3 regions of the Paenibacillus sp. S-38 genome follow, and region 3 is predicted to be linked to each of the others. Evidence: predicted binding sites of a transcription regulator. Region 3 holds the regulator's gene; each other region holds the start of a gene.

Evidence for each region. Region 3 encodes Rex, which represses fermentation and respiration genes when NADH is low (regulators of the CRP and FNR family bind a similar motif). Its sites were predicted from a motif close to TTGTGAAATATTTCACAA; they were not measured.
Region 1: the regulator Rex is predicted to act here: its motif matches at 1,596-1,613, upstream of ACP26L_RS35245 (DUF1641 domain-containing protein).
Region 2: the regulator Rex is predicted to act here: its motif matches at 1,726-1,743, upstream of ACP26L_RS06140 (formate/nitrite transporter family protein).

What each region holds. Positions count from the first base shown of each region.
Region 1 is NZ_CP187970.1:8,047,202-8,050,480, reverse strand. It holds gene gluQRS (tRNA glutamyl-Q(34) synthetase GluQRS) at 88-1,053, opposite strand; tRNA gene ACP26L_RS35250 (tRNA-Asp) at 1,200-1,276, opposite strand; gene ACP26L_RS35245 (DUF1641 domain-containing protein) at 1,690-2,136, shown strand; gene ACP26L_RS35240 (NAD(P)/FAD-dependent oxidoreductase) at 2,168-3,279, shown strand, end outside.
Region 2 is NZ_CP187970.1:1,285,133-1,288,411, forward strand. It holds gene ACP26L_RS06135 (pectate lyase family protein) at 345-1,358, opposite strand; gene ACP26L_RS06140 (formate/nitrite transporter family protein) at 1,805-2,596, shown strand; gene ACP26L_RS06145 (L-lactate dehydrogenase) at 2,657-3,279, shown strand, end outside.
Region 3 is NZ_CP187970.1:3,237,455-3,240,733, forward strand. It holds gene dinG (ATP-dependent DNA helicase DinG) at 1-1,656, shown strand, start outside; gene ACP26L_RS14980 (redox-sensing transcriptional repressor Rex) at 1,653-2,273, shown strand; gene ACP26L_RS14985 (anion permease) at 2,353-3,279, opposite strand, start outside.

The DNA.
Region 1 (3,279 bases), 3.4 Mb from region 3:
CCTGCCGCGGTACGCATTCCGTGGGCGCCTCCGAAGCATACTGGCTTACAGTCTGCAGCTGGAGGAGAGCTCCTCGCCGGCGGCGGATCAGGCGCCCGAAGGCAGCTCGGCCCACAGCTCCCGCGGAATGTGGACCGGCGTCCGCGGGATGCGCGCAGGCTCGAAGGAGCCGGCCAGCTCGTGCGCCTCGGCCGGCTCCGGGCGGACGAGCTGGCCGGCCAGATGGGCCAGCAGGCCGAGTACCCGCTGCGGCGGCACTCCTGCCGACCGCAGGGCGGCCAGCGTCAGGCTGCGGTCGCGCTTCGAGAGCCGGCTGCCGTCCGGTGCGCAGAGCAGCGGCACATGGTGGTAAGCCGGCGGACGCAGGCCGAGCGCCTCGCAGAGGAGCAGCTGCCGCGGTGTGGAGTCAAGCAGGTCCGCGCCGCGGAGGACGTCCGTGATGCCCATGGCGGCATCGTCCAGGACGACGGCCAGCTGGTAGCTGAACACGCCGTCGGCCCGCCTCACGACGAAGTCGCCGAGACTTCCTGCGGCCACCTGCTGCCTGCCCTGCAGCCCGTCGGTGAAGACCACCTCCCGCGGCGGGACGGCGAAGCGAAGCGCGGGCTCCTTGCGTGCCGCCCGCTGTGCCCGCTCTGCAGCCGTCAGGTGCCGGCAGAGCCCCGGGTAGGCGGCTCCTTCGGACGCCAGCCCATGAGGGGCCCGGGCAACGGCTTTCAGCTCGGCGCGGGAGCAGTAGCAGGGATACAGCCAGCCGTCCTCCCCGAGCCTTCGAACCGCGGAAGCATAGGCTTCCAGGCGGCTTCTTTGCTCATAAGAAGCATAGGGGCCCCCGATGTCCGGCCCTTCATCCCAGTCGAGACCGAGCCAGGCGAGGTCCTTCAGCAGCTGCTCGGTGTATTCGGGCCGGGACCGAGCGGTGTCGATGTCTTCGATGCGCAGCACGAAAGAGCCTGACGCGGCACGAATCTGCAGCCAGGCAAGCAGGGCAGTGAAGGCATTGCCGATATGGAGGAGCCCCGAAGGCGTCGGGGCAAAACGTCCGCGTCTCATCTATCGTCACCTCGGTCCGAAGTAAAGGCAGGGAGAAGCCGGTCCTGTGTCAGGGCTTCCGGATATAGCAAAAAGGCAGGAATAAATTCCTGCCCGATTCAGTCGGTAGTGATCTTGCCGGCATGAGGCCGGATGAAGTAAAAAAATGGCGGAGCCGACGGGATTCGAACCCGCGGTCTCCTGCGTGACAGGCAGGCATGTTAGGCCTCTACACCACGGCTCCGCGATACAAGGTTGTCCGGTTCATTCGGACAAACAGTATCATAGCACAAAGCGGGTGAGATGGCAATATCTTCTGGGAATGATGGAAGCGCATTCTGTTCGAAGCTGGAAAAAGGCTGGATTGCCGACACAATTTATTCATGCAATGTTCACATTTGTCGGAGAGAGAAGTTTCTCTCCTAAACTTTCCGGGAGTATAATAGGAGGTACATAGGGTTCGGTTCCGGCCTGCTCCCCTTGACATCCGCACGGATCGCAAGGGTATCCCTCCAATAGACATAATCTGACCAACGAGAAATGTTGGGATCGTATGTTTATCTTTGTGAAAAATGTAACAATTCTAACGGGTAGTAGGGAGAAATCAGGTAACGCGATACCGGGGGCTACTATTTCCATGCATAGGAGGACGTTACTATGTCAGAGACATCCAAACAAGCGGTGCTTGATAACCGAGGTGCCGAAGTTCAGCCGGTTGTACGCGAACAGCTCGACGTGCTGGATCAATTGATGAAGCCCGAGGTTCAAGAGTCCTTGACCGTACTGGTTGAGAACCTGCCGAAGCTCGCAGAAATGGTGACCCTGCTCACCAAAACGTACGACATTGTTCAAAATGTGGTTACGGATAAAGTGCTCATCGAAGACATCAAGGGCGGCGTTGAAGAATTCGTGAAGCCTATCGGTGAGAAGGCGAAGGGGCTGGCGGCTGCGGCGATCGAAGCCAGCGACCGTACCCAGGTTGAAGCTTCCACGGTGGGCCTGTTCGGCATCCTGAAGATGCTGAAGGATCCTCAGGTACAGAAGACCCTGCGCTTTGCACAGGCGTTCTTGGAAGTTGTCGGCGAGAAGAATCAGCAGCGCTAAGTTATCGTTGAAACGAGACGGGAGGATACGTATGTCAAAGCAAATTTTGATCCTGGGCGGCGGTTATGGCGGTCTGCTCAGCGCGACCACACTGCGTAAGTATATGTCGGCGGAAGAAGCATCCATCACGGTGGTCAACAAGACACCTTCGCATCAAATCATTACCGAACTGCACCGCCTTGCGGCAGGCAATCTCGTGGAGAAGAACGTGGCTCTTCCGCTCGAGAAGCTGCTGCGCGGCCAGGAAGTTGATCTTCGGGTCGATGTGGTAGAGAAGATTGAACTGGACCAAAAGCAGGTGCTCCTCGGAAGCGGCAAGACGCTTTCTTACGATATTCTGGTCATTGCTCTCGGCAGCGAGACCGCCTACTTCGGCATCCCGGGCCTGCAGGAGCACAGCTTCACGCTGAAGTCGGTTCAGGACGCTAACCGTGTGCGCGCCCATGTGGAAGCCCGTATCGACGCTTATGTCCAGTCGAAGGACAAAGCGGACGCGACATTCGTTGTCGGCGGCGGCGGTCTGACAGGCATCGAGCTCGTAGGCGAATTTGCCGATATGCTTCCTGAGCTGTGCCGCAAGAAAGGCGTAGACTTTAACGACATCTCCATCTACTGTGTTGAGGCAGGTCCGTCCATTCTGGCTGGATTTGCTCCGGAACTCGTTGAGCGTGCGCAGACTTCCCTGGCGAAACGCGGCGTACAGTTCCTGACCGGTGTTGCCATCACGGAGATGACGGCTACAACGGTACACCTGAAGGACGGCAGCACCATCGATACGAACACGCTCGTATGGACCGGCGGCGTGCAGGGCAACTCCGTTGTCGCGAACTGCGGTATCGAAGTCAACCGCGGCCGTGCGACGGTTACGGAAGGCCTCCAATCCACGTCCCACCCGGATGTGTTCCTGGCCGGCGACTCCGCTGTGGTATTCGCGCCAGAGGGACGTCCTTATCCTCCGACAGCTCAGCTCGCATGGCAGATGGGCGAGACGATCGGCTACAACATCTTCGCTTACCTGAACGGCGCTCCAATGGATCCGTTCACGCCGGTATTCTCCGGTACGCTGGCAAGCCTGGGCCGCAAGGATGGCATCGGAACGATCGGCGCCAACCAGACGCGTCTGAAGGGGCTTCCGGCTACGCT
Region 2 (3,279 bases), 2.0 Mb from region 3:
CTCCTACTAGATTATATCCCTAAAACCTCCTTATTCCAATTCCAATACCTAGATAATCGGCAAGTGTCAAGAAAATGTCGGAATCGCTGCAAAATCGGGATGGAATTCGGGGCGGTCATCCCATAACCCAAAAGCGGCCTCTCCCACGAAGGGGTGGCCGCTTTTGTACCGTTTAGGAAGGTACCATAGCTGCGATACGGCTTGGTCCCAGCCCGACTTAACGAACCGGAAACGCATGCAGACGCCTTGCTTCGGATTCGCGAAACGGTTATCCCTGGAAGAGCGGGAGGAGGGGAACCGTCCTGCCCGCCTGCTTTCCCATCGCCGCCGGGTGGCCGGCGGTGTTACGGATTGACTTTGCCCACGCCGGCGTACTGCGTGACCAGTGCCTTGACGTTATCGACCGCATCCAGTGTGTAGCTGTATGGAGGGGTGAACGTCGTGGTCGAGGTCGTCGGCTGGCTGCCGGTCGAGTTCACGAACTTGTTGCCTACCACATGCCAGTAGCCGATGGCATCGCTGTCGAGGGAAGTGATGGGGTTGCTCACCTTCTCGAAATGGTTATGCTCAATGCGCAGCTTGGCACCCATGCGGGAATTGATGCCGGATTCCAGTATGTTGTAGTAGTAGTCGTTGAAGACATGTCCCGTGCCAAAACGGTAGCTCGGCGTCCGCGAGTTGACGTTCTCCCAGCGGTTGTGGTGGTATGTGATTTTGCGGTCATAGTTGTCGCTGTCGGAGGAGCCGACCAGCGAGGTTTTCCAGCTGTCGTGCAGATAGTTCCAGGAGAAGGTGATGTACTCCGCTCCGGTGCCTTTGGCATCAAGGAGGCCGTCGTAGTAGTCTTTATCGACATTCAGGGAGTTGTAGAGCTCATTGTGGTCGACCCAAATGTTCTTGGCCGGTCCTTCGATCGAGATGGCGTCCTTGTCGCCGGTCCGGACATGGTGGATCTTGAGATTGCGCACGATGACGTTGTTGGCGCGCCAGATCTTGATTCCGATGCCGTTGAACTCGCCGGTGGTTCCCACACCGTAGATCGAGACGTTATTGACGTCCTTGATGTCGATCTTGGACAAGCCCGAGGAGTTTGACGGGGTGATCGTGCCGTTCACGTACACCTTGAGCGGCTTATTCGGATCCTTGGCTTTGATGGCTGCCTGCAGGGCGGCACCCGTGCTGACGGTCACGGTCACGGCGTTCGCGCCTTCTCCGCCGGTTGTACCCCCGTTCAAGGTAGAGAAGCCGACCTGGCTGAAGTTCGGAGCGGCCTGAGCGGGTACGGCCAATACAAGGGCAGCGAGCAGGGCGGCGGTCAGGGAAGCGGTTCCACTTTTCTTCAAAACTTCATTACGCATCATCATTCCTCCATTGAATGTAGTTGGGACGGGTGCGGCACAGCACAAGCATGATGTCGCGGAGCAGCTTGGACTCAGGAGCACCTCCTTCTTGGGCGTCATCTGCAGGGGCGGTGCCGTGTGCGGCAGTTTCCCTGCGCCTCCATCGTAGGCTTACGCAGCGATTTCACGCAATCCTCTGTTTTTAACTTCCTTGTTTTCCTTAATATAACAATGTTGTGACGGTTCAGCGGCCGCCCCCTGTGAGGTATATCACCGCCCCGCACGCCGATTTCTCAGCCACCCCCGCCCAAAAGCCAATCAAATGATTAGCCGGAACCTGGGTATCCGCTCGCTTCGCCGGGAGGAAGTCCAATCGGCCCCTGGCTTGTGATCTGTTTCACATCTTTGTTTTGAGAAGCCGTGTTATATTCTCTTCAACAGACAAGGCGGAAGGGGAGCTGGCCATGGAAAACGGTGCACTGGCAAAGGTAGAGGAGTTGGCCTTGCATAAGTGGGGGATTCTCCGGGACAACCCGATGAAATTCATCCTCCGTTCCATGCTGGCCGCCATGTTCATCGGCTTTGGGGTGATTGTGGCGTTCAAGACGGGCAATTACTTTTATCTCGAGCATTCGCCCTTCGCTTACCCGGTGGCCGCTCTGACGTTCGGCGCCGCGATTATTCTGATCTACTACGGAGGGGGCGACCTTTTCACCGGCAATACGTTCTACTTCTCGCTGGCTTCCATGAGGCGCAGCATCCCCTGGAGGGAAACGCTGCGGATCTGGGGATGCAGCTATGTGGGGAATGCGCTGGGAGCAGCCGCTTTTGCCATGCTGATCCTGGCTACCGGCCTGTATCACGATTCCCATGTGAACGGCTTCCTGCTGAGCGTCGTCGATAAGAAAATGAATACGCCCGCGCTCGAGCTGTTTTTCCGGGCGATCCTGTGCAACTGGCTTGTCTGCATGGCCTTCTTCATTCCGATGAAGCTGCAGGGCGATGGTGCCAAAATGTTCGCGATGATGCTCTTCGTCTTCTGCTTTTTCATCTCGGGTTACGAGCACAGCATCGCCAACATGTGCACCTTCGCGATCGCTCTCGTGCTGAACCATTCGGGGACGATCTCGTGGACGGGTGTCTTCCACAATCTCATCCCGGTCACGCTCGGCAATATGATCGGCGGCGGAGTCATGATGGGTATGCTCTATCATTATATGAACAGCGGAGCCTCATCCGAAGAAGCGGGACGGTAAGTTCCGAAGAAGCAGGGTAGTGAGTTTGAAATGATTATGATGATAAAGGGGTAATGGAGTATGAACCTAACGCCATATTCGAAAAAGACAAGAATCGTCGTGATCGGCACCGGCGCCGTGGGGTCGACAACCGCCTACACGCTGCTGCTCAGGGGGCGGATGGATGAGCTCGTCCTGATCGACGCGAATGCGGAGAAAGCGAAGGGCGACGCGCTCGATATGAACCACGGCATGCCGTTCCTCGGCTATACGGATGTATGGGCGGGTACCTACGAGGACTGCCGCGATGCGGATATCGTGATCATTACGGCCGGCGCGGCCCAGAAGCCGGGGGAGTCGCGCATCGATCTGCTGAAGCGCAACGCGGCGATTCTGGAGAGCATCACGGACCAGGTGCTGAAGTACAACAAGGATGGCATTCTGCTCGTCGCTTCGAATCCGGTGGACGTCATGAGCTATCTCACCTGGAAAAAAACCGGCTGGCCGGCCCACCGTATCATCGGCTCGGGTACGCTGCTCGACAGCGCCCGCTTCCGGTACCTGATCGGCCAGGAGCTGCAGGTGGACCCGCGGAGCGTGCATGCCCATATTGTCGGCGAGCATGGGGATTCGGAGCTCCCGCTGTGGAGCCTCTCCAACATCGCCGGCGGCCAGCTCTCGCTTAGCGATGAGAAGAAGGAAGA
Region 3 (3,279 bases):
CGCCAATTCTGGCATTCGGTCGAAAGCGATACAGAATCCTGCCTGAACCGCGCATGCCCCTGGTTTAAGCGATGCTTCTATCACCGGGCTAGACATGAGGCGAGCTCGGCTGATGTAATTATAACGAACCACTCTCTCTTGTTCACAGATACCAAGGCGGAGAATCGTCTGCTGCCGGCATACAAGCATCTTGTAATAGACGAGGCCCACCATTTTGAGGATGTCGCAGGGAAGCATCTGGGCATTGAGCTGCATTATCATGGGCTTGCTAACGCCATCTTCTGGCTCTACAAGGACAGCCGGGCCGGACAGCTTTCCTCACTGCGATTCAGACTTCAGCGTCATGAAGACGAGAAGGCGAAGGCCTGGTGCACGCTGATTGACGAGGCAGTAGAGAAGCTGCTGCTTCTGAAGGAAGAGTGGGAGAACCTCTCCGAGCTTCTTTACCAGTTACTAGTCTCCCGCAGCGATCCATCTCAGCAGAGCGAAGGGAATGCACTGGTGTTCCGTCTGCGCAAAGAAAGTCTGCCGTCGGGCTGGGAGAAGCTGATGGTGACGGAAGAAAATATCATGCTTCTGTTCAACGATACGCTGAAAAAAGTGGAACGCCTGGTCTCGGACATCAAAGAAGTACAGGACGATTACGACGTGCAGGGTGTTCTTACCGATCTCAGCGGCTCGGTCAAAGAGCTGCACCGGCAGAGAGATGCCCTGCACTTCTTCATGACCATGCCGGATGAGAACTATGTGTATTGGATGGAAGCCGGATTATACAACAAGAACCGCTCGCTCCAGCTGTCTTCTGTGCCGATTGACGTGAGTTCAATGCTCCAGACGCAGTTCTTCGGCGTGAAGGACAGCGTGATTCTCACTTCGGCCACCTTGTCAGTCGGTAAGTCCTTCGACTATACCTGCGAGCAGCTGGGGCTGAAGAAGGCCGAAGAGAATGGGAAGCTTCATACGGTGCTGCTGCCATCTCCATTCAATTACAGGGAGCAGGCGCTGGTTGTCATCCCGAGAGACTTTCCTACGCTCAAGGGAGCGGCGGGAGAGAAGGAGTTCATGGACCGGCTGATTCCGTCGCTGGCGGAAGTAGCTCTACAGACACGCGGCCGCATGCTGGTGCTCTTCACTTCCAACCGGATGCTGAAGCTGGCTCATGCCGGACTCAAGGATATGCTCGCTTCCTTCGGGATTACGGTGCTCGGACAGGGCGTTGACAGCAGCAACCGGAGCAAGCTGACGCGGTTGTTTCAAAACAGCAAAGCCTGTGTGCTGCTCGGTACGAGTTCCTTCTGGGAGGGTGTCGATATTCCTGGAGATGCCCTGACCTGCCTGGCGATTGTACGGCTTCCTTTCCAGCCGCCCAATCACCCTCTCGTGGAAGCCAAGACAGAGAAGCTGAAGCAGCGGGGCATGAACCCGTTCATGAAGCTGTCGGTACCCCAGGCGGTCATCCGCTTTAAGCAGGGCTTCGGCCGGCTTGTGCGGACCGCGGCCGATAAAGGCATCGTGATCATCTACGACACGAGAGTGATTGATACGCAGTACGGCAAGTATTTTCTGTACTCGCTCCCGGGTCCCAGAATCGAGCATATGAACTCGGGTCAGCTCGTGCCAAGAATAAAGCAGTGGATGGGTGAGAACGAAGCATGAAGACGATAAAAATATCGGAAGCGGTTGTCCGCAGGCTGCCGATCTATCTCAGGTTCCTCAGTGAGCTCAGTAAAAAAAATGTACAGACTGTCTCCTCCCAGGATCTTGGCGTAAAGCTGGATCTTAACCCCGCCCAAATCCGCAAGGATCTCGCTTATTTCGGGGAGTTCGGCAAAAAAGGGATCGGTTATGATGTAGATTACCTCATCGAGAAGATCCGCCAGATCCTCAAACTGGACAAAGTGATCCCCGTCGCCCTGGTGGGCGCGGGGAATCTGGGAAGGGCGCTTTGCAATTATAACGCTTACTTGAAGGATAACATGAAGATTGTCGCCGTATTCGATGCACAGGAAGCGAAAATCGGCGAATCGATCAATAACCTAAAGGTGAAACCGATGTCGGAGCTGAACCAGGTCATTCAGGACGCGAAGGTTCGCATCGGGATCATCACGGTGCCGGCGGCAGAAGCCCAGGAGGTAGCGGATCGGTTCGTAGAAGCAGGCGTGGAAGCGATTCTAAATTTTGCTCCTCTGATCATAAAGGTTCCCACCGAGGTTCGGGTGCACCATGCCGACTTTACTACCGAGCTTCAAAGCCTGGCCTACTATTTGGACTAATTTGAACCACACCATGTAAATATAGTGAACATAAAAAAGCCTGGAGCCAAGCTCCGGGCTTTTCTTGCACTAATCTCAATTAAAGGCTGAAAATAATTTTGTAAATAAGGTAAGCAAGAAGCATGGAGATGGGAATCGTAATGACCCAGGTCATCACCATGCGGGTAACCGTCGCCCACTTCACATCATGAAACCGCAGGACCGAACCCGTACCGATGATGGAGGACGAGATGACATGCGTGGTGGAGAGCGGCATGCCAAGATGCGTAGAGATCTGAATGACAATGGAAGAGTTCAGATCCGACGCGAAGCCGTTGACCGGCTCGATCTTCAGAAGCTTCTTGCTCATCGTCTTAATGATGCGCCAGCCGCCGATCGATGTGCCGAGACCCATCGCGGTTGCTGCGGAAAGCTTCACCCAGAGAGGGACATCCAGCGTGTCCTGGTATCCCATCGAGACGAGACCGAAGACGATAATTCCCATAGCCTTCTGGGCGTCATTCCCGCCGTGGGAGAAGGAGAGCAGAGCGGCCGAAATCACCTGGAAGCTCCGGAACGTACGGTTGAGCTTCGTCCGGGAGCTGTTTCCGCTCACGACAATAAGCTGCCGGATAATCCACATAATAATGAACCCGGTAGCAAAGGCCACGATAGGCGATAGGACGAGAATAAGAACGATGGATTTGAAGCCGGCCCAGTTCAGAGCCCCCATTCCGGCGCCGGCGATAACCGCTCCCGCAAGGGAACCGATCAGCGTATGCGAAGAGGAGGAAGGGATTCCGTAGTACCAGGTAAGCAGGTTCCAGATAATCGCAGAGATCAGGGCCGCCATAACTATATGCATGCCGTTCTCAATGGTGGCCGGGTTGGCTACCGAACCACCGACCGTCTTCGCAACCTCCGAGGAGAAGATGGCTCCGACAAAATTCAAAGTCGCTGCACCGATCACCGCGACTCTCGGGCTCAAAGCACGGGTCGAGATGGAAGTGGCAATGGCGTTGGCCGT